Regions from separate parts of the Streptomyces hamibioticus genome, predicted to be linked through region 3. Evidence: riboswitches for the same ligand, from Rfam matches in the RefSeq annotation. Region 3 holds a riboswitch; each other region holds the start of a gene.
The links. A riboswitch is a leader RNA that binds a small molecule or an ion and turns the genes downstream of it on or off. The one in region 3 is predicted to bind cyclic di-AMP.

Region 1: linked by a shared signal. The riboswitch ahead of ACLGIH_RS08190 (M23 family metallopeptidase) and the one ahead of ACLGIH_RS13810 (transglycosylase SLT domain-containing protein) in region 3 are both predicted to bind cyclic di-AMP.
Region 2: linked by a shared signal. The riboswitch ahead of ACLGIH_RS17765 (M23 family metallopeptidase) and the one ahead of ACLGIH_RS13810 (transglycosylase SLT domain-containing protein) in region 3 are both predicted to bind cyclic di-AMP.
Region 4: linked by a shared signal. The riboswitch ahead of ACLGIH_RS04755 (M23 family metallopeptidase) and the one ahead of ACLGIH_RS13810 (transglycosylase SLT domain-containing protein) in region 3 are both predicted to bind cyclic di-AMP.

What each region holds. Positions count from the first base shown of each region.
Region 1 is NZ_JBKKQY010000001.1:1,827,093-1,832,364, reverse strand. Features, by position in the region: gene ACLGIH_RS08200 (M16 family metallopeptidase) at 1-1,321, shown strand, start outside; gene ACLGIH_RS08195 (M16 family metallopeptidase) at 1,318-2,706, shown strand; cyclic di-AMP (ydaO/yuaA leader) riboswitch at 2,919-3,081, shown strand; gene ACLGIH_RS08190 (M23 family metallopeptidase) at 3,094-3,870, shown strand; gene ACLGIH_RS08185 (GntR family transcriptional regulator) at 4,082-4,777, shown strand; gene ACLGIH_RS08180 (HPr family phosphocarrier protein) at 4,937-5,218, opposite strand.
Region 2 is NZ_JBKKQY010000001.1:3,941,996-3,947,267, forward strand. Features, by position in the region: gene ACLGIH_RS17760 (PP2C family protein-serine/threonine phosphatase) at 329-1,453, shown strand; cyclic di-AMP (ydaO/yuaA leader) riboswitch at 1,748-1,915, shown strand; gene ACLGIH_RS17765 (M23 family metallopeptidase) at 1,928-2,959, shown strand; gene ACLGIH_RS17770 (PrsW family intramembrane metalloprotease) at 2,949-4,442, opposite strand; gene trmB (tRNA (guanosine(46)-N7)-methyltransferase TrmB) at 4,499-5,272, opposite strand, start outside.
Region 3 is NZ_JBKKQY010000001.1:3,095,235-3,100,506, reverse strand. Features, by position in the region: gene ACLGIH_RS13825 (glycosyltransferase family 2 protein) at 1-84, opposite strand, end outside; gene ACLGIH_RS13820 (GNAT family N-acetyltransferase) at 128-1,192, opposite strand; gene ACLGIH_RS13815 (HAD family hydrolase) at 1,460-2,266, shown strand; gene ACLGIH_RS13810 (transglycosylase SLT domain-containing protein) at 2,276-3,073, opposite strand; cyclic di-AMP (ydaO/yuaA leader) riboswitch at 3,077-3,244, opposite strand; gene ACLGIH_RS13805 (polyprenyl synthetase family protein) at 4,001-5,011, shown strand.
Region 4 is NZ_JBKKQY010000001.1:1,032,775-1,038,046, forward strand. Features, by position in the region: gene ACLGIH_RS04740 (carboxymuconolactone decarboxylase family protein) at 1-58, shown strand, start outside; gene ACLGIH_RS04745 (TetR/AcrR family transcriptional regulator) at 99-770, shown strand; gene ACLGIH_RS04750 (SGNH/GDSL hydrolase family protein) at 1,013-1,798, opposite strand; gene ACLGIH_RS04755 (M23 family metallopeptidase) at 2,046-3,011, opposite strand; cyclic di-AMP (ydaO/yuaA leader) riboswitch at 3,016-3,179, opposite strand; gene ACLGIH_RS04760 (tyrosine-protein phosphatase) at 3,644-4,441, shown strand; gene ACLGIH_RS04765 (DUF6126 family protein) at 4,471-4,590, opposite strand; gene ACLGIH_RS04770 (helix-turn-helix domain-containing protein) at 4,587-5,207, opposite strand; gene ACLGIH_RS04775 (aspartate aminotransferase family protein) at 5,270-5,272, opposite strand, start outside.

The DNA.
Region 1 (5,272 bases), 1.3 Mb from region 3:
GACAGCGACCGAGCACCGCCTGTCCAACGGCCTGCGCGTGGTGCTCTCCGAGGACCACCTGACCCCGGTCGCGGCGGTGTGCCTCTGGTACGACGTCGGCTCGCGCCACGAAGTCAAGGGGCGTACGGGCCTGGCTCACCTTTTCGAGCACTTGATGTTCCAGGGGTCCGCCCAGGTCAAGGGCAACGGTCACTTCGAGCTGGTGCAGGGCGCCGGCGGCTCCCTCAACGGCACCACGAGTTTCGAGCGCACCAACTACTTCGAGACCATGCCGGCGCACCAGCTGGAGCTCGCCCTCTGGCTGGAGGCCGACCGGATGGGCTCCCTGCTCGCCGCCCTGGACGACGAGTCCATGGAGAACCAGCGGGACGTCGTCAAGAACGAGCGCCGCCAGCGCTACGACAACGTCCCCTACGGCACGGCGTTCGAGAAGCTGACCGCCCTCGCCTACCCGGAGGGCCACCCCTACCACCACACGCCGATCGGCTCGATGGCCGACCTGGACGCGGCGACGCTGGAGGACGCGCGCGCGTTCTTCCGCACCTACTACGCGCCGAACAACGCGGTCCTGTCGGTGGTCGGCGACATCGACCCCGAGCAGACCCTCGCCTGGATCGAGAAGTACTTCGGCTCCATCCCCGCCCACGACGGCAAGCCCGCCCCGCGCGACGGCTCGCTGCCCGAGATCATCGGCGAGCAGCTGCGCGAGGTCGTCGAGGAGGAGGTCCCGGCGCGCGCCCTGATGGCCGCCTACCGGCTGCCGCACGACGGCACGCGCGAGTGCGACGCGGCCGACCTGGCGCTCACCGTCCTGGGCGGCGGCGAGTCCTCCCGCCTCTACAACCGGCTGGTCCGCCGTGACCGCACGGCCGTGGCCGCCGGGTTCGGCCTGCTGCGGCTCGCCGGGGCGCCGTCGCTCGGCTGGCTGGACGTGAAGACCTCCGGCGACGTCGAGGTGCCCGTCATCGAGGCCGCCATCGACGAGGAGCTGGCCCGGTTCGCCGAGCAGGGCCCGACGCCGGAGGAGATGGAGCGCGCCCAGGCCCAGTTGGAGCGCGAGTGGCTGGACCGGCTCGGCACGGTCGCCGGCCGCGCCGACGAACTGTGCCGGTACGCCGTCCTGTTCGGCGACCCGCAGCTCGCCCTGACCGCCGTCAAGCGCGTCCTGGAGGTCACCGCGGAGGAGGTCCAGGAGATCGCCAAGGCCCGCCTGCGCCCCGACAACCGCGCGGTGCTCGTCTACGAGCCGACCGCGCCCGAAGCAGACGAAGCCGCCGCCGCCGACGACGCCACCGACGAGAACGAGGAGGCGGCCAAGTGACCGAGCTCGCCACCATGGACTTCCACCCCCGGCCGCAGGCGGGCGAGCCCAAGCCCTGGGCGTTCCCGGCCCCCGAGCGCGGCACGCTCGGCAACGGCCTGACCGTGCTGCGCTGCCACCGCCCCGGCCAGCAGGTCGTGGCCGTCGAGGTACTCCTGAACGCACCGCTGGAAGCCGAGCCGGCCGGCCTCGACGGCGTCGCCACGATCATGGCACGCGCCTTCTCCGAGGGCACCGACAAGCTCTCCGCCGAGGAGTTCGCCGCCGAGCTGGAGCGCTGCGGCGCCACCCTCGACTCGCACGCCGACCACCCCGGCGTACGGCTCAGCCTCGAGGTGCCGGCCTCCCGGCTGGCCAAGGGCCTCGGTCTGGTCGCCGACGCCCTGCGGGCCCCCGCCTTCGCCGACAGCGAGGTTGAGCGGCTGGTGCGCAACCGGCTCGACGAGATCCCGCATGAGCTGGCCAACCCCTCCCGCCGGGCCGCCAAGGAGCTGTCCAAGGAGCTGTTCCCGGCCGACTCGCGCATGTCGCGCCCGCGCCAGGGCACCGAGGAGACGGTCGCCGCCATCGACTCCGCGGCCGTACGCGCCTTCTACGAGCGGCACGTCCGCCCCGCCACGGCCACCGTCGTGGTCGTCGGCGACCTCACCGGCGTCGACCTCGACGCGCTGCTCGGTGACACGCTCGGCGCGTGGACCGGGTCCGCCGCCGAACCGCGCCCGGTGCCCCCGGTGTCCGCCGACGACACCGGCCGGGTCGTGATCGTGGACCGCCCCGGCGCCGTCCAGACCCAGCTGCTGATCGGCCGTACCGGGGCCGACCGGCACGACCGCGTGTGGCCCGCCCAGGTGCTCGGCACGTACTGCCTGGGCGGCACGCTCACCTCCCGCCTGGACCGCGTCCTGCGCGAGGAGAAGGGCTACACCTACGGCGTGCGGGCGTTCGGCCAGGTCCTGCGCTCCGCACCGGACGGCACGGGCGCGGCGATGCTCGCCATCAGCGGATCCGTCGACACCCCGAACACCGGTCCGGCCCTCGCCGACCTGTGGACCGTGCTGCGCACGCTCGCCGCGGAGGGGCTGACCGACGCCGAGCGGGACGTCGCCGTGCAGAACCTGGTCGGGGTGGCGCCGCTGAAGTACGAGACCGCGGCGGCCGTGGCGAGCACGCTGGCCGACCAGGTCGAGCAGCACCTGCCCGACGACTTCCAGGCGACGCTCTATCAGCAGCTCGCCGCCACCGGCACGGTGGAGGCCACCGCGGCGGTCGTGAACGCCTTCCCGGTGGACCGTCTGGTGACGGTCCTCGTCGGCGACGCGGCGCAGATCAAGGAGCCGGTCGAGGCTCTCGGGATCGGTGAAGTCACCGTCGTGACGGCCGAGTAGCCGCCGGACGGCGGGCCGTCCGGCGGCACGCGCGCGTGGGGCCCTGGTGACGCAAGTGTCACCAGGGCCCCGCTATGTCTGAATTGAGGGAGAGATGCCTGTCTGGCCTGTGGTGTGCGCAACAAAACCGCTGTTTCGTTTGGGAATTGAAAGTCCCCCGCCTTAGCGTCTTCCGGGCTGTTCGTCAGGCATTGCGTCGCACCCGCGACACCGGACAGCCATCGCCGAGTCCCCGTACGGCGCGAGCCAGGGGAGCCGGGGACCCACCGCAGTCCCTGGGGTGAATCGGACGCCCGCGCACAGCGAGGGGGTCCGTAGGAGACCTTCCTGCTCCGAACCCGTCAGCTAACCCGGTAGGCGAGAGGGAAGGAAAGGACGAGCCTGTTCATGGCGTTCACGCGCGCCACCGGCAAGCACCGCCGGCCCAGCCGGATGCAGCGCACCACCGCCCGCGCGGCGGGGGTCGCGGCCCTCACCACTTCGGGTGTCGTCGGCACCCTCACGGCACCGGCGCTCGCCGCCGAGCCGGCCCCCGAGCAGACCGGCCTCACCCCGGTCGTCACCATCGGCGACTCCGTGGCCCAGCAGATAGACACCCAGGCCGCCGTCCAGCGGGAGGCGGCCGAGGAGGCCGCCGCCGAGAAGCAGGCCCGGGAGGCCGCGCGCAAGAGGGCGGCCGAGGCCGCGCAGGTGGCCGCCGAGCAGGCCCGCGAGGCCAAGGAGCGCGCCGCCCGGGAGGCCGAGCGCAAGCGCCTCACCACCTATGTCGCCCCGATCAGCGGCTCCTACGTGTCCACCGCCTACCGGGCCACCAGCGGCCTGTGGTCCTCCGGCAGCCACACCGGCATCGACTTCCACGCCGCGTCCGGCACCTCCGTGCGCGCGGTCGGCGTCGGTACCGTCGTCGAGGCCGGCTGGGGCGGGGCGTACGGCAACCAGGTCGTGATCAGGATGCACGACGGCACCTACACCCAGTACGGGCACCTGTCCTCCATCGGCGTCTCGGTGGGCCAGGCGGTCGTTCCCGGTCAGCAGATCGGCCTCGCCGGCTCCACCGGCAACTCCACCGGACCGCACCTGCACTTCGAGGCCCGGACGAGCCCGGAGTACGGCTCGGACATCGACCCCGTGGCCTACCTCCGCTCCCACGGCGTCAGCCTCTGACGACCTCCGCCGGCCGCCCGCGCCCCCGGGCGTGACGGCGCTCGCAGGCCCCGGCCCCCGTGCCGGGGCTTTCGGTGTTTCCGCACGCTGCGGCTGACCAAAAAACAGTCATGAATTCCGGCTCGCCGTCGGAAATTCCCGCGCATTGCCATAGAGTCACGGAACACGTGTCAATCATCGGCGGTGCACGGGATCAATGCGGAGGTCGGTCATGCGTATTCCGGCGCACTCGGTCTGCACGGCGATCCGAAACGACATCGTCGCCGGTGTCTACGAGCGCGGCAGCCGGCTCACCGAGGAACTCCTCGCGCGCCGCTACGGCGTCTCCCGCGTCCCCGTGCGCGAAGCCCTGCGCACCCTGGAGGCCGAGGGCTTCGTGGTGACCCGGAGGCACGCGGGCGCGTGCGTGGCGGAACCCACCGAGCAGGAGGCCGCCGACCTGCTGGAGATGCGGCTGCTGCTGGAGCCCCTCGGTGCCGCGCGGGCCGCCCAGCGCCGCACGGATGCCCATCTCAAGGTGCTGCGCGGTCTGGTCCGGCTGGGGCAGGCCCGCGCCCGCCAGGGCACCAGCGACGACCTGCGCTCCCTGAACGGCTGGTTCCACGAGACGCTCGCCCAGGCTTCCGGCAGTCCCGCCCTCATCGCGATGCTGGCCCAGCTGCGGCACAAGATCGCCTGGATGTACGCGGTGGAGGCGCCGGCCGGGCCGGCGGAGTCGTGGGCGGAGCTCGGGGCGATCGTCGACGCCGTGGCCCGCGGCGACGGCGAGCGCGCGCGGGCGCTCACCGCGCTGCACACCGAACGGTCGGCGGCGGCGCACCGGCTGCGCCTCGCCTCCGGGGGTGAGCGGACGGGCCGTGTGAGGAACTCGCAACGTGCCGTAAACACGCCGAGCCTGCGGAATTAACGCGGGCGTCGTACACAAGAGGGGCCGATAATTCGAGGGGATTTTCTTTTCCCTGGGGCGCGACTGATTCCTGCCGCCCGTAAAAAGCGAAATGCGAAGGGCTCGCCCGGTAATCCGGACGAGCCCTTCGGTGTTGCGGACCGCTGGGAGGCGGCTGCCTCAGACGGTCTCGGGAAGCTCCTCGAGCCCCTCGGAGACCAGCTTCGCCAGCCGGTCCAGGGCGGCGTCCGCGCCCTCGGCGTCGGAGGCGAGCACGATCTCCTCGCCACCCTGGGCGCCCAGGCCCAGGACGGCCAGCATGGAGGCCGCGTTGACGGGGTTGCCGTCGGCCTTGGCGATCGTCACCGGGACGCCTGTGGCCGTGGCGGCTCGGACGAAGATGGAGGCGGGACGGGCGTGGAGGCCCTCGGCCCAGCCGACGTTGACGCGGCGCTCAGCCATGTGATGCTGCCCTTCAGGTGTTCAGGGTTGTCTAGACCAGTTTCCCATATCGTG
Region 2 (5,272 bases), 850 kb from region 3:
CGTGTGCCCCGTGCGCCCCATGCGCCTCCTGTGCTGCTCCCTGCGCCTCCCTTCGGCGGTTACGTCATCCGGTCGGCCCTCACCGCTCGCTCCCCGCCCCCACCGGGGGAAACCTGGACGGGCGGGACGGGAAGCGGCGTGGCCGTGTGTGCGTGGCGGGAGACGAGTGGTGCGGCCTGGTGATCAGGACGGGGGACCGGACGAGGGCCCGTACGGAGGCTCGGACGAGAGCCCGAATCCCAGACGGCGCCGGACCGGCCGAACTCCCACGCACTCCGCCCCCACGCACTCCGCCCCCACGCCGTCCGCTCCCGCCCCGCCCGCCCCCGTGCCCCCGGTCTCCGCACCGCCCGGTCCCGGCCGCCGCGAGCCGCGGCGCATCCCGTACGCCCGGACCCTGGTGCGCCTGCTCCCGGTGCTGCTGATCGTCGGCGGTGCCGTGTACGACGTCTTCACCCCCCGGTACTTCACCGCCGGGCCCCTGTACACGGCCGCGCCCCTGATCGCCGCCCCGCTCTACTCGCGGCGCGGCACGGTGCTCACGGGGGCGGCGACCGTCGCCGTCGTGAGCACGTTGCAGCTCACGCTCGGCGTCGCCCATCGGATCGACTCGATCACCGAGCTGATCACCATCGCGACGGTCGCGGTCCTCGCCGTCCTGGTCAACGCCTTCGTGCGGCGGACCGGCGAGCGCCTCGCCTCCGCCCGCGAGATCGCCGAGGCGGCCCAGCGGGCGGTGCTGCCCGAGCCCGCGGAGCGGATCGGCGGCTTCGAGATCGCGGCCCGCTACGAGGCGGCCCAGGCGGACGCCTTCATCGGCGGCGACCTGTACGCCGTGCAGGACAGCCCGCACGGGGTCCGGCTCATCGTGGGGGACGTGCGCGGCAAGGGCATGGGCGCGGTGGCGGCGGTGGCCGTGGTGATCGGGGCGTTCCGGGAGGCCGCCGAGCAGGAGGCGACGCTGGAGGCGGTCGCGCAGCGGCTGGAGCGGGCGCTGGCCCGCGAGGGTGCCCGCCGTGCGGGGCTGGACGCCTACGAGGGCTTCACCACCGCCGTACTCGCCGAACTCCCGCACGGCGACGGGGTCGTGCGCCTCGTCAACCGCGGCCATCCGCCGCCGCTGCTGCTGCACGCCGACGGCACCCTGCGCGCGCTGACCGCCTGCCACACCGCCCTGCCGCTCGGCATGGGGGAGCTGGGCGGGTGGCCCGACCGGGCCGAGGAGACCGGGTTCCCCGGCGGGGCCACGCTGCTGCTCCACACCGACGGGCTGTCCGAGGCCCGCGATGCCCGCGGTGCGTTCTACGACCCCCGGGCCCGGCTCGCCGGCCGGGTGTTCCGGCGTCCCGGCGAACTGCTCGACGCGCTCGCCGACGACGTGCACCGGCACACGGGGGGCGGCACGACGGACGACATGGCGCTGCTCGCCGTGCGCCGGCCGCACGGTCCCTGACCACCCGCCCTCATCATCCGCCCCTGATCACCCGTTCTTGATCATTGTCACGAGTCGTGACCGGTCGAGCGCCCTCCGATAACAACTGATACAACGTCAGGTGTTGAAACTTGAACGACGGCGGGTGGGGCTGCGCTGAGGCCGAGTCAACTCGCCCGGTTTTCGCCGCTCCTGGGGCCTGTGTCCGTGGCGAGATCGTTAATGATCAAGAGGAACGGCTTGGAATAAGAGCCTCGGGTCTATTAACGTTCGATAACGCAGCGCGGTCGTCCCAGCCGTCACAGAAGGCGGCTCCGCGCGCACGCGCCGAATCCTTCGCAGAGATGCGCAGGAACCGGGGAACCACCACCTTGGGGTGAATCGCGCGTATGGCGCCGTGGAGACACGGCTCGTATACGCGCGTAGGAGACCTTCCTGCTCCGAACCCGTCAGCTAACCCGGTAGGCGGAGAAGGAAGGAAAGGAGTACGCCCACGTGGCGTCCAACCGGCCTGCCCCCGAGGCCCCGTTCGTGCCGAACCAGCGCGACAGCGACACCTTCGCCTATGGCGCACCCCGCAGCGACGACGGTCCGTGGGAGGAGTGGAACCCCACCGCGGAGTCCGTCCGGCCCGTCCGCGGCCGGCACCGTGTCGCCAAGCAGCGCGGCGGACTCGCCCGCAGCTCCACGGTCCTCGGCGTCGGTGTCATAGCCGCCGTCGGAGCGGGCGGCATGGCCAGCGCGCAGACCGGCAAGCCGCCGGTGTCGATCTCCATGCCCGACCTGCCGAACGTCGGCTCCCTCATCTCGGACGAGGAGAAGGCCCCCGAGGGCTCCGCGACGCCGCTCAGCAACCTCGCCGTGGCGTCCGCGGACACCGACGAGGGCGCCGCCGACGCCGGTGAGGCGCTGCGGGCGCGGATCATGGCGCAGGCCGAACAGCAGCAGGACCAGGTCGAGAGCAAGGCCGCCGCCGAGGCCCGGGCCGCCGCCGAGAAGAAGGCCGCGGAGGCCGCCGAGAAGGCGGCCCAGGAGGCGGAGGCCAAGGCCGCGGCCGCGAAGAAGAAGGCCGAAGAGGAGGCCCGCAAGAAGGCCGAGGCCGAGCGGCTGGCGCAGCTCGCCAAGCAGTACGCGCTGCCGACCTCCTCGTACACCATCTCCTCCACCTTCGGGCAGGCCGGTGCCTACTGGTCCTCCGGCCACCACACCGGCCTCGACTTCGCCGCACCCACGGGCACGCTGCTCAAGGCCGTGCACAGCGGCACCATCACGTCCGCCGGCTGGGACGGGTCGTACGGCTACAAGACGGTGCTCACCCTCGATGACGGCACCGAGATCTGGTACGCCCACCAGTCCTCCATCAGCGTCAGCGTCGGCCAGAAGGTCACCACCGGCGAGGTCATCGGCCGCGTCGGCGCCACGGGCAACGTGACCGGGGCCCACCTCCACCTGGAGGTGCACCCCGAGGGGTCCGGCTCCGGCGTGGACCCGCTGGCCTGGCTGCGGAGCAAGGGCCTCAACGTCTGACGCCCTCACGGTCACTCCGCCCTGAACCCCGGCGGTCCTGGCGGCGACCCCCCGACGTCAGGGCTGCCGGTTGTGCCGGTCGCGCTGGTTGCGCCGGTTCATGAGCGGTACGGGTGGTGGTACGGGTCGGCGGGTACGGGGCGTACGGTGCGTGCCGCCCGTAGGGCCCGTACGGCTGGTGCGGGCCGTACGCGGGCCAGGGCGGGGGCATCACGGGTACCGGCGGTGCCGTGGCCCGGGCCGCGTAGTCCAGGGCCGGGCGCGCTGCCTCCCGGCGCCGCCACAGCTCCTCCAGCAGCCGCCGTTCCCGTACGACGAAGTCGGCGCCCGCCCTGCCCCGGCCGCCCCGGTGCCGGAGGAACGCCAGCGAGGTCGCGTACGCCTCGTACTCCGCCACCGCCCGTGCCGCCGCCTTCCCGGCGTGGCGCCGGGCGTGGTCGCGGGCGATGCGGCGGGCGCGCATCGAGCCGAGCGCGAAGGGCTCGGCCGGCGCCAGCCACCCGGCCGCGACGTACGCGGCCAGCTCGGCCCGGACGGTGCGCAGCCCGCGCTGCCGGGTCCAGATCACCAGCCAGGTGAGCAGGCCGAACACGGGCACCATGAAGGTCGCGTACACGGCGAAGAAGCCGTACTCGCCGAAGGACGTCGAGCCGTTCCACAGGGCGTGCATGCCCATCGCGAGGAGCAGTCCGGCCGGCGGGAGCAGCATGCGGCGGACGCGTCCGGCCCGCCGGGCGTCCGCGGACAGCGCGGCGATGCCGAAGCCGATGCCGGTGAGCACCGTGAAGAGCGGATGGGCGAACGGCGACATCACGATGCGGACGAAGAACGTCGCCGCGGTGACGGAGGCGATGCCGCGGTCTCCGGCGAGCTGGTCGGTGCCGAAGGCGGTGCCGAGGTAGAGGATGTTCTCGGTGAAGGCGAAGCCGGTCGCGGTGACGCCCGCGATGACGACGCCGTCGAGGATGCCGGTGAAGTGGTGGCGGCGGAAGAGGAAGACCAGGAGGACGGCGGCGGCCTTCGCGGTCTCCTCGACGATCGGGGCTATGACGGTGGCGCCGAGTGTGTCGGCGCCGGTCGGGTCGGCGGTGGCCGTGGCTATCCAGCGGGTCGCGAAGCTGTTGGCGACGATCGCTATCAGTGCCGCTGCGCAGGCGCCCCAGGCGAAGGAGAAGAGCAGGTCGCGCCAGGGGCCGGGCGCGACGCGGTCCAGCCAGCGGAACGCGGCCAGCAGGAGGGGGACGGGCAGGACGGCGAGTCCCAGGCCGACCAGGAAGCCCTCCGTGCCGGTCTGCTCGCGGACCAGGGCCAGGATGACCAGGCCGGAGAGGGCGAGCAGGGTGCTCAGAGCGCCGTAACGCACCCAGGTGCGTTGCCACCAGCGGGGCTGGTGCGGGTTGTGGCCGGTGGTGCGGGCCAGGTGGCGGATCGGGGGCGGGTACGGCGACTGGTCCGGCGGCTGGTACGGCGGGCAGGTGGCCACGGCATCGACCCTAACGAGACGGGGGCGCCGACCTCGGCGAGCGGGCGGGGTCGGCTTCAGGCACCGGTGGGGTGATCTTTTCGGCTGGGGTGTACGCGGCGGAAGAGCAGGTCGTTCACCACATGACCCTTGTCCAGTCCCTGGCCCTCGAAACGGGTCAGCGGACGGTGGGCGGGACGAGGCGCGAAACCGCCGTCGGGCTGGGTGTTCTCGAAGTCGGGGTGTGCGGTGAAGACCTCGAGCATCTGCTCGGCGTACGGCTCCCAGTCGGTGGCGCAGTGGGCGATGGCGCCGGGCTTGAGCCGGGAGGCGGCCAGGGTGAGGAACTCCGGCTGGATCAGCCGGCGCTTGTGGTGCCGCTTCTTGGGCCAGGGGTCGGGGAAGTAGACGCGGAGCCCGTCGAGGGAGTCGGGGGCGAGCATCTCGCGGAGCAGGATGATCGCGTCGCCGTTGCCGACGCGGATGTTGGTCAGGCCGTCCTGGTCGGCGAGGTTGAGCAGGTTGCCCTGGCCGGGGGTGTGGACGTCCACGGCGAGGATGTTGGTGTCCGGGTCGGCGGCGGCCATCCGGGCGGTGGCCTCGCCCATGCCGAAGCCGATCTCCAGGACGACGGGGTTGGCGTTGCCGAAGAGATCGGTGAGGTCGATGACGCGTCGGCCGTCGATGTCCAGCCCCCACTTGTGCCACAGCCGCTGAAGGGCGTCCGCCTGGCCGGCGGTCACCCTGCTGCGGCGCGGCTGGAAGCTCCGGATCCGCCGCTCGAAGTGCGCACCGGCGGGGTCGGCCTTGGGGCCGTCGGGGAAGCGGGGTTCGCCCTTTGCCCGGGCGCG
Region 3 (5,272 bases):
CTGCACCGGCTCGATGCTCAGGAAACTCTCGATCTCTCCCCGGGTCTCCCGCGTCCGCTGCCGCGCACGCCGTCCTCCGGCCATGCGCCCACCCCCCTGTCGTCACCCTGTCCGTCGCCCCTGTCCGTCACGACCGGCGCAGCCGCGCCGCCCCCCTCAGCGTCCGTGCCGCCAGCGACGCCAGCCGGGGCCGGGCGCGGACGAAGCTCTGCGCGCGGCGCGCGGGCTCGTGGCCGAGCCACTGCAGCGCGCCGCCCGGCCCCGGACGGGTCGCCGCCCCCTCGTACACGGGGAGTTCACCCGTCTTCAGCGAGTCCTTGTACTCGGCGGCACCGCGCCCCATGTCGAGCATGCCGATGCCCTCCGCGGCGGCGGCCTCGGCCATCCGCAGATGCAGCACCAGGCCCGGCGAGTACTTCGCGAACTCCGGTTCGTACGCCGGGAACCAGCACGCCAGCACGGTCGCCGACCGCAGCCCGAAGTGGGCGGCGACCGGGCGGCCGCCGGCGTAGAGGACGGAGAGCGTGCCGGTGCACTCCGGCGCCCGGGTCCTGGCCAGCCCGCCGACCAGCCGCGTGATCCACTCCTGGGCGAACCGGTCCCGGCGCCCCGTCCTGCGGTACTGCGCCGACTTCCAGCCCATGAGGGTGCGCAGCGCGGCCGGGTCCCGCTCGTCGAACACGAACCGCACGTCCCCGACCTGGCGCCCGAGCCGCCGTTCCTTGGCCAGCGTGGTCTTCAGGAACTTCGGTGACCGGGCCCGCAGCGCCCGCTCGTACGCCCCGTAGCCCTGCGCCACGTCGATGACGTGGGCGGCGTGCTTCCCGGCGGCGTACGGGACGAACAGCCGCTGCTCCGCCTCCAGGTTGTCGAAGGCGTACCCGGACAGCGAGCAGGCCCGCAGCAGGGCCCGGGTGTCCGGGACCGGACCCTGGGCCAGCACCGCGCCCTGGCAGTCCGAGACGCCGAGGCCGATCGCGCGCCCCTGCCCCAGCGGCCCCCGCTCGTAGGGGAGGAACCCGGCCGGCTCCCCGCCCTCGTACAGCACCGCGACCCGCGCCCCGGGCCGCACCCGGCCCACGGCGTCGGTGAACTCCGGCTCCATGAACGGGTTCCGCGGCGTCTGCGACTTGGCGCGCAGGTCGCGCCAGTGCTCTCGTTCCCCCTCGCCCAGCTCCTCCGGCTGCAGCACACGAATGCGTCCGATGCCCAACCCGACCCCCCGATCAAGTCCCCCTGGACACAAGGAAGGTACCCCCGGGCCGACCCGGAGGGTAGGTAGCGGACCATGTTGTTGCCAACCGGTGCACAGGCCCTTAACTGCCTTTAGCTCTTGATGCGTCAGTTTCCGGACACAAACGTCCTTGCGTGCACCTGATCTTGACCTCGACCGATGCCTTCTGGTGCGCATGCGTTCCGCTGGTGAGTCGGCGGGGCGCGATGTCCGTATTCTCTGATCATGGACCCCACCGCATATGCCCTCGTCGCCACCGACCTCGACGGAACACTGCTCCGAGGCGACGACACCGTGTCCGACCGGTCGCTCGCCGCGCTCGCGCGGGTGGCCGGGGCCGGTGCGCGGCATCTGGTGGTGACGGGGCGCCCGGCGCCCCGGGTCCGGCCGCTCCTCGCCGACCTTGGCTGCACGGGGCTCGCGGTGTGCGGTCAGGGCGCGCAGGTGTACGACGCCGGATCGGGCCGCCTGCTGTGGTCGGTGACCCTGGACCGGGAGCTGGCGGAGACGGCTCTGGGAAAGATCGAGGCGGAGGTGGGGCAGGTGTACGCGGCCGTGGACCAGGACGGGGTCGACGGCCTCACCCTCATCGAGCCGGGATACCTGATGCCGCACCCGACTCTGCCCGCCGTACGGGTCGACCGGCGCGACGACCTGTGGGGTACGCCGATCAGCAAGGTGCTGCTGCGCCACCCGGGCCTGTCCGACGACCAGTTGGCGGCGACGGCCCGCGCGGTGGTCGGTTCGCTGGCGACGGTCACGATGTCGGGGCCGGGGACCGTGGAGCTCCAGCCGTGCGGCATCACCAAGGCGACCGGCCTGGCACTGGCCGCCGAGCGGCTGGGGGCGAGCCCGTGGCAGACGATCGCCTTCGGTGACATGCCCAACGACATCCCGATGTTCGACTGGGCGGCCCACGGGGTGGCGATGGCCAACGCCCATCCCGAGCTGCGGGCGGTGGCCGACGAGGTCACGCTGTCGAACGAGGACGACGGCATCGCCGTCGTCCTCGAGCGACTGTACGGGCCGTAGCCCGGCGTCTCAGTACGGGCCGAAGACGTTGTCGATCGAGCCGTACCGGTCGGCCGCGTAGTTGCACGCCGCCGTGATGTTCGCGACCGGGTCGTACGGGTCCCAGGAGGTGCCCGGCACGTGGTAGGCGCGGAAGGTGGGGTCGATGACCTGCAGCAGCCCCTTGGACGGCGTGCCGTTGACCGCGTTGATGTCCCAGTTGTTGATGGCCTGCGGGTTGCCGGAGGACTCCCGCATGATGTTGCGGTGAATGCCCTCGTACGAACCGGGGATCCCGTTCTGCGCCATGACGTCCAGCGCCTCGCGGATCCAGCCGTCGAGGTTGTTCGCGTAGGTCTTCGCGGCGGCCGTGGTGGCCTTGGCGACGGTTCCGGCGGCCTTCGTGGCCGGCGCGGAGGCCGTGGACGCCTTGGTCGCCGAGCTCGCCTTGCCCGCCTTCTCGGCGGCGTCCGCCTTCGTCGTCGTCACCTTCAGCTTCTGGCCCGGGCGGATCAGCTGCGGGTCGTCGCCGACGGTCGCGCCGTTGTCCTTGTAGAGCTGACGCCATCCGCCGCTCACGTCGTACTTGTCGGCGATCCGGTAGAGGGTGTCGCCCTTGACCACGGTGTACGTGAGGGACTTGGCCACCTGTGCGGCCTGCGGCGCCGACTGGGCGGCGGCCGGGGCGCTCTGGGGCGGCTGGGCGGCGTGCGCGGTCGCGGCGCCCATGAGGGGGAGCGAGAGCGCCACGCTGCCGGTGCCGGCGGCGATGACGCTTCGGGTGAGCGGATTGGTTCTCTGGCGGCGGTGCTTACCACGTCCGGGCATGCTGATGTTCCTCTCCGTCGCCTGCGAGGTGAGCTGTCGGGTTCGGGCGGGAGGTGCCCGGCCGCGCCCTGACGGGCGTGGCTTCACCCCGAGCCGCTCCGGTCCGTGACCGGCGCGGCGACTTACCTGGGTCCCCCGCTCCTGCCGTGCGTGAGTTGGTCGAATGGGTGTCCGTCCGGGCGGCGGCAGGACTCGGCGTCCGCCCGACAGGCCGGGAACGTATGCGAGAGCACATGTCCGGAACAAGTGCGGGATTCACACAAGCGGCCTTTTGACCTTGATCCATCAATTTCGGCGTGCTTGATCCTTTGCGTGCGCCAAGCCCAACTGGCCTACAGGGCAAAGGGGCGGAGGGGGCGCGGGGCGACGGCCGGCCGCGGGTGCCGCGTGAGCCAATTCACCTGGGTCAACAAGCCCGGCAAATCGGGCAATCAGTTCAACTGCGAGCCAACCGCCCAGTCCTGGGCGGGAACGCGGGTTTGCGCGTCGAATGGGTGACGTTCGCGGAGGGCCGGCCGTTGGGAGGGGTGACGGGATCTTCGACGGGGAGCGGGGGTGGCCGATCGGGTGGAGGTGGGCGGTGCCGGGCGGGCTCGGGGGGCGGTGCGGTGGCGCCGGGGCGCGGGCCTGCTGTCGCGGGTGCCGGGTGCCGGGTGCCGGGTGCCGGGTGCCGGGTGTCGAGCGGCAGGTGTCGAGTGCCACATGTCGGGCGCGCGTCGAGGTCGCGCCCGCCCGTCGATATCGATCAAAGTTTGCTCATATCACCTGATCAAAAATATACCGTTCATGATCCGATACCGACCGGCCTGTAACGGTGGGCGCTAGCGGTGATCGAAACGTGACCGGATACGCTGACTTGAGTGATGGCAGCGACCTATCGACAAACCGGGTAACCGCCAGTAGACACCAGCAGACAGGAGACCCCTCGTGACCGTCGTCGGGCCGTTCGGGCTGAGCGTGCGGGACCAGGCTCTGGAAGCCGATGTCCAGGCCGGGATGGCGGCTGTCGAGGAAGGGTTGCTCGAGGCAACCAAGAGTGAGGTGCCCTTCATCACCGAGGCCGCCCAGCACCTGGTGCGGGCCGGCGGCAAGCGTTTCCGGCCGCTGCTGGTGATGCTCTCGGCGCAGTTCGGTGATCCGTACGCCCCCGGGATCGTCCCGTCGGCCGTCGTCGTCGAGCTGACCCACCTCGCCACCCTCTACCACGACGACGTGATGGACGAGGCCGCGGTGCGCCGCGGGGTGCCCAGCGCGAACACCCGCTGGGGCAACTCGGTCGCCGTCCTGACCGGCGACTTCCTGTTCGCCCGGGCGTCGCAGATCCTCGCCGACCTGGGGCCGGAGGCGGTCCGGGTGCAGGCCCTGGCGTTCGAGCGGCTGGTCACCGGGCAGATCCTGGAGACGGCCGGGCCGCAGGACGGCCGGGACCCGGTCGAGCACTACCTGGACGTGCTGGGTGGCAAGACCGGCTCGCTGGTGGCGGTGTCCTGCCGGTTCGGCGCCATGATGTCCGGTGCCGACGAGGCGCGCGTGGACGTGCTCACCCAGTACGGAGAGCGGCTCGGCGTCGCCTTCCAGCTCGCGGACGACGTGCTGGACATCGCCTCCGACTCGCACGAGTCGGGCAAGACCCCGGGCACGGACCTGCGTGAGGGCATCCCGACCCTGCCGGTGCTGCGGCTGCGCGAGCGGGCCGCCCGGCTGGGGCTGGCCGAGGACCGCGCGCTGTGCGAGCTGCTCGACTCCGACCTCACCGACGACGAGCGCCACGCGGAGGCGCTGCGCCTGCTGCGCGCCCACCCCGCGCTGGAGCAGGCCCGGCGGGACACCGTGCGCTACGCCGAGGACGCCCGTGCCGCGCTGGCCCCGCTCCCGGAGTGCGACGCGAAGACCGCGCTGGTGGAGCTGTGCGACGCGGTGGTGCACCGGGCCGGTTAGGCGCGCCCGGCGGGGAGCGTCGGGGCCGGCTCGGAGCGGCCGGCCGGGAGCGTCGGGACCGGCTGGGGACGGCCGGTCGGAAGCGCGCGCCCTGCCTCCCGTCCTGCTCTCCGCCCTCGCGCAGGGGTGACGCACGTCACAAGACCCCTACTGGTCGGGGGAGGTTGCCGCCCTCGGTGTCATACCCCAGCAGTACGCGGAGTTGGCTCCGCGGTCTGACGCTTCTGCGTGGCCGATTTGGTGAGATGGACACCACGGAAA
Region 4 (5,272 bases), 2.1 Mb from region 3:
CAAGGACTCCTGCGGCCTGCGGGAGGCGCCGGGCCGGGCCGCGACCGCCGCGGAATGAACGGGCGGGCGGCCGCGGGCGCCTGTGTAGGGTGACCGGCGTGGCGAGGGTTCGATTGAGTGTGCGAGAGAGGCGCGAGGAGCTGCTGTACGCCGCGATCGAGCAGATAGCGGCACGCGGCGTGGCCGCGGTGCGGATCTCCGACGTGGCCTCCGCCCTCGGCGTCAGCAACGCCCTGGTGCTCTATCACTTCTCGACCAAGGAGAAGCTGGTCGCGGCGGCGTTCACGCACGCCGCCGAGGACGACCTGGCGCGCCTGCGCAAGCTGCTCGGCCGCCGCACCTCGGCGTTACGCCGGCTGCGCGCGGCCGTGCGCTGGTACGCCCCGACCGGACCGGCCAAGGGCTGGCGGCTGTGGATCGAGGGCTGGGCGGCGGCGCTGCGCGAGCCGGTGCTGCGCGAGGTCGCGCGTGACCTGGACGCGCAGTGGAAGGCCGCGCTCACCGACGTCATCACCGAAGGGGTGGCCGCCGGAGAGTTCCCCTGTCCCGACCCGGCCGGCGCCGCCCTGCGGCTGACGGCCCTGCTCGACGGGCTGGCCGTACAGCTGACGTCGTACGGCGGCAGCGTGTCCCGGGCGCGCGCCCAGGAGTGGGTGGACGACGCGCTCGCCCGCGAGCTGGGGGTGGCACGGGAGGCCCTGACCACGCCACGCCGACGAGCCCGCCCCGCCGGCGGGCCCGTCACCCGGGTGAGCCCGCCCCGCGAGTGACCACGGGCCCGCCGACGCACGCATCCAGCCCGCGGGCCCACCAGGCCGGGAGCGCGGGCCCGCCCATGAGCCCGGGCAACGGGAAAGCGTCCCGCCGACGCACGCCGGCCACCGGCCCACGTCGGCCCCGCCCGTTGGTCACGCCGCCGGCCGTCGGCCGCACACGCCGGTGAGCGCCGGCCGCCCCTGAGGCACTCCGCGAGAACCGCCCCGGTCCCTCGTCCCGGCGTCCGTGCGCCCCGTCAGGCCACCGAGGTGATCCGCATCCGGATGTCGTCCGGCGAGAGGGTCCCCTTGGCGGTCACGTGGTCGCCCGAGGACTCGCCGCGCAGCCGCCGTCCGATCCATGGCACCAGGTACTCGCGCGCCCAGTGGACGTCGTCCCGCCGGATGTCGAGGGTGCCGCGCGGCGGCAGCGGAGGCCAGGGCTGCTCCGGGTCGGCCGGGACCGGGAGGCCGAGCACCTGTCCGGCGCGCAGCGCCACGCGCGTGTGCCCCTCGGGCGACAGGTGCAGCCGGTCCGTGTCCCAGGCCCGGCGGTCCTGCACGCTGCGCAGCGACCACAGGTCGAGCACCGGGCAGCCGTACCGGTCGGCGACGGCCCGCACATGTCCGTTGTACGTGGCGATCTTGCCGCGCAGGTGCTTGAGGAGCGGCACCCTGCGGGTGTCGAACCCGGTCGTCACCAGGACGGTGCCGGCCACCGCCGCCAGCTCGGCGACCGCCCGCTCGAACCGCTCGGCCACCTCGTCGGGGTCGGTGCCGGGCCGGATGATGTCGTTGCCGCCCGCACAGAACGAGACCAGGTCCGGGGCGAGTTCGACGGCCCTGGGAACCTGGTCGGCCACGATCTGGTCGAGCAGCTTCCCGCGCACCGCGAGGTTGGTGTAGCCGAAGTCGCCCTCGGGCCGCCGGTCGGCGAGCAGGACGGCGAGGCGGTCGGCCCAGCCGACGAACGCCCCGTCGGGGCCGGGGTCGCCGACGCCCTCGGTGAAGCTGTCCCCCACCGCCACGTACGACCCGATCACTGATCTGCTGTCACTCTTCGAATCGTCTGCCACGTCGCACCATGATTCACCGTGGAATGTGACTTACGCGACCGTAGGCAGGGGTTGACGGGCGGTGAGAAAGGCCACTCGTAAATCATTTGCCAACTCCGGAACCACGGGCCGCCATTCCCGGGCCCTCTTCCCGGCCCCGCTTCCGGACCCGCACGCACCGAAGGCCGGACCCGGGGATCGGGGTCCGGCCTTCGGTCGCGCGAGAGGCGGAGCGTCAGAGGGAGACGCCCTTGGAGCGCAGGTAGGCGACCGGGTCCACGTCGGAGCCGTAGCTCGGCGTGGTGCGGATCTCGAAGTGCAGGTGCGGCCCGGTCGAGTTGCCGGTCGAGCCGGAGAGGCCGACCTGCTGGCCCGCGCTCACCGACTGACCGCTGGAGACGGAGAGCGAGGACAGGTGGGCGTACTGGGCGTAGTGGCCGTCGGCCAGCTTGAGGACGACCTGGTTGCCGTACGCGCCCGCCCAGCCGGCCGAGACGACCGTACCGGCGCCCACGGCCTTCAGGGAGGTGCCCGTCGGGACGGCGAAGTCGGTGCCGGTGTGGTAGCCGCTGGACCACATGCTGCCCGACTGGCGGTACGGCGTGCCGACGGTGCCGCCCGGCACCGGGGAGACGAAGCCGCTGGAGGCGTTGGCGGAGGTACCGGCGGACTGAGCGCGGGCGCCCTCGGAGGAGGACTCCTTCGCCGGGGCGTCCGAGGACGACTTCTGCTTCTGCGGCGCGGCCGGCTTCGACGGCTCGGCGGCCTTCGACGACTTGCCGGACGACTTGCCGGCGCCCGCCTCGGCCGCGCCGCCGATGGCGAGCTTCAGGCCCGGGTGGATGAGCGAGGGGTCCTCGCCGACGGCCTGGAGGTTGTCGGCCCACAGCTGCTGCCAGCCGCCGTCGACGTTCTGCTCGTCGGCGATCTTCGCGAGGTAGTCACCGGAGCGCACGGTGTAGGTGCGCTTGTCCGAGGACTTCGCGTTGCCGGCGGTGCCGGCGCTCTTCTCGGCGGCCTTCTGCTGGGCCACCGGAAGGGAGGAAACGGCCTTTTCGGACACGGACTGCGCGGGAGCGGCCTGGGCGTTCGCAGCACCCATGAGCGGGAGCGCGAGCGCGGCTCCACCGGTTCCGGCGAAAGCGATGACGCGGGTCAGACGCTGGGTCTTGGTACGGCGGTGCTTACCCTTCGCGGGCATGGCGAATTCCTCTCCGGCGCCTACGAGGTGAGCTGTCGGGTTCGGGCTGGAGATGCCCGGCCGGGCCGAAGCACGGCTTAACCCCTAGCCGTTCCGGAGACCGGAACAGGCGGTGATACCTGTGGGTCCCCCGCTCCTGCCGTGTACGGGTGTGGGTGAGTGCGGGCTCCGGTCGGCGGCAGGATTAGGCGTCCGTCCGGATCGGTGGTGAACGTAAGGGACCAAGACGCACAGAAACAAGCGACGGTTTCCCGATGCGGGGTTTTCACGTGATCCCCTTGGGGAAAGAGTGGTCACACTCCGTCGACTCTCCGGGCACCATCACCGGCAAACACCCTTGAAAACAGCTGGAATTACGTGAGCATGATGGGCAACGCACCGTCACGGATATGACCCTCCTCACGCACCGCCTCTCCAGCCCCCCTTATTCCAGAGCGAGTTGGAACTAAGACACCAATTCGGACAGAATTCCCGAATGCACCACCAATGAATAAGTGCCGCATCGAGTCGCCCGGCGTCGTGCCCGGTGTACCGCCTGTGGACAACTCATTGCCCCAGGCAAGGGATGCCGTATCGTCGAGTCGGTGCCCGTCGACGAGCAGCGTCGGCGGGGCGGAGTGGGAGGAGTCCCCGTGACGCAGCAGGTCCCGTCGACCGAGCCCGAGCTGGCCGGTGTGCGCAACTTCCGTGACGTGGGCGGACTGCCGACCGCGGACGGCCGACGGGTGCGGTACGGCGTGCTGTACCGCAGCGGCCACCTGGCGCACGCCACCGCGGAGGACGCCGCCTTCCTCGACTCCCTGGGGCTGCACACGATCTTCGACTTCCGCAACGCGGCCGACCAGAAGCTCGAGGGCCCGGACATCGCGCTGCCCGGCGTGCGCAACGTGAACCTGCCGCTGTCCGACCCCGCCGACGGCGCCGAGTTCTGGAAGATGGTCCGCGACGGCGACCTCGACCAGCTCCGGGAGATCCTGGCGGACGGCAAGGGCGCGCACCGGATGATCGCCTCGTACCGCATGATCATCAAGGAGCGCACGGCGGAGCACTCCCAGGTGCTGCACGCGCTCGCCGAGGACAGCGTGCCCGCCCTGATGCACTGCGCGGCCGGCAAGGACCGGGCCGGCCTGTCGGTGGCGGTGACGCTGCTCGCCGTGGGCGTGGAGCGCGAGGCCATCGTCGAGGACTACCTGAAGTCGGGCGCCGCCCACCGCCGCTACAAGGTGCGCCGCAGCGGCAGCTCCGACTCGGCCTACTCCCCCGAGGTCATGGAGCTGCTCAGCCCCCTGTTCGACGCCCGCGCCGAATACCTGGCGGCGGCCTTCGACACGATCGAGGAGACCTGGGGCGGCGTCGACACCTATCTGGAGCGGGGTCTGCGGATCACACCGGACATCCGGGAGCGGCTGCGCGAGCGCCTGCTCGACTGAGCCACGCCACCGCCCCGCCACCGCCCCGGCTACTTGGCGCCGGCCTCGAACAGCAGGTAGACGAAGGCGGCGAAGACGTGCCCCACGGCGATGTAGACGATCAGCCGCACCCACAGCGCACGCGGGAACTTCTCCTCCATGTCGCTCACGGCGTCTCCCCGGGGGCGTGCCCCAGGCACAGCGCGGCCGTGGGGCTCTGCAGCAGCGTGTGGACGAACAGCAGGTCGACGCCGTCGGTGTCCACGGCGGCGATCCAGTGCGGGGTCAGCGAGTCGAAGTGCGCACTGTCGCCGGGCGCGAGCCGGTGCACGGTGTCGCCGAGGCGCAGCCGCAGCCGGCCCCGCAGGACGTGGAGCCACTCCTCGCCGGGGTGCACGCGCACGATGTCGCCCTGCGAGCCGAAGGGCACGTGGACCCGCAGCGCCTGCATCCCGCGCCCGGGCGCGCCGGCCGGCCAGTACGTCCAGCCGCCCGCCCGGGTCGGCTCCATGTCGGCCGCCCGGACGACGGCGTCGCGGTCCGCGACCGTCTCGCCGAGCAGCTCCGAGACCGTCGTACCGTAGATCCGGGCCAGCGCGAGCAGCATCGGCAGCGAGGGCTGGCGCTGACCGGTCTCCAGCCGGGAGAGATGGGCGGGCGACAGCCCCGCGGCGCGGGCCGCCGCCTCCAGCGTGAGACCGGCCCGCCGGCGCAGGGCGCGCAGCTGTGGCGCCACGACGGACACCGTCCCGGCGGGTCCGTCCGGCGCGGACTCGGGAGAGTTCATGCCTCCATTCAGCCCGAGCCTTGCCCCCGGGGCAATTTTCTTGCCTCTGAGGCAAAAGATCCCTA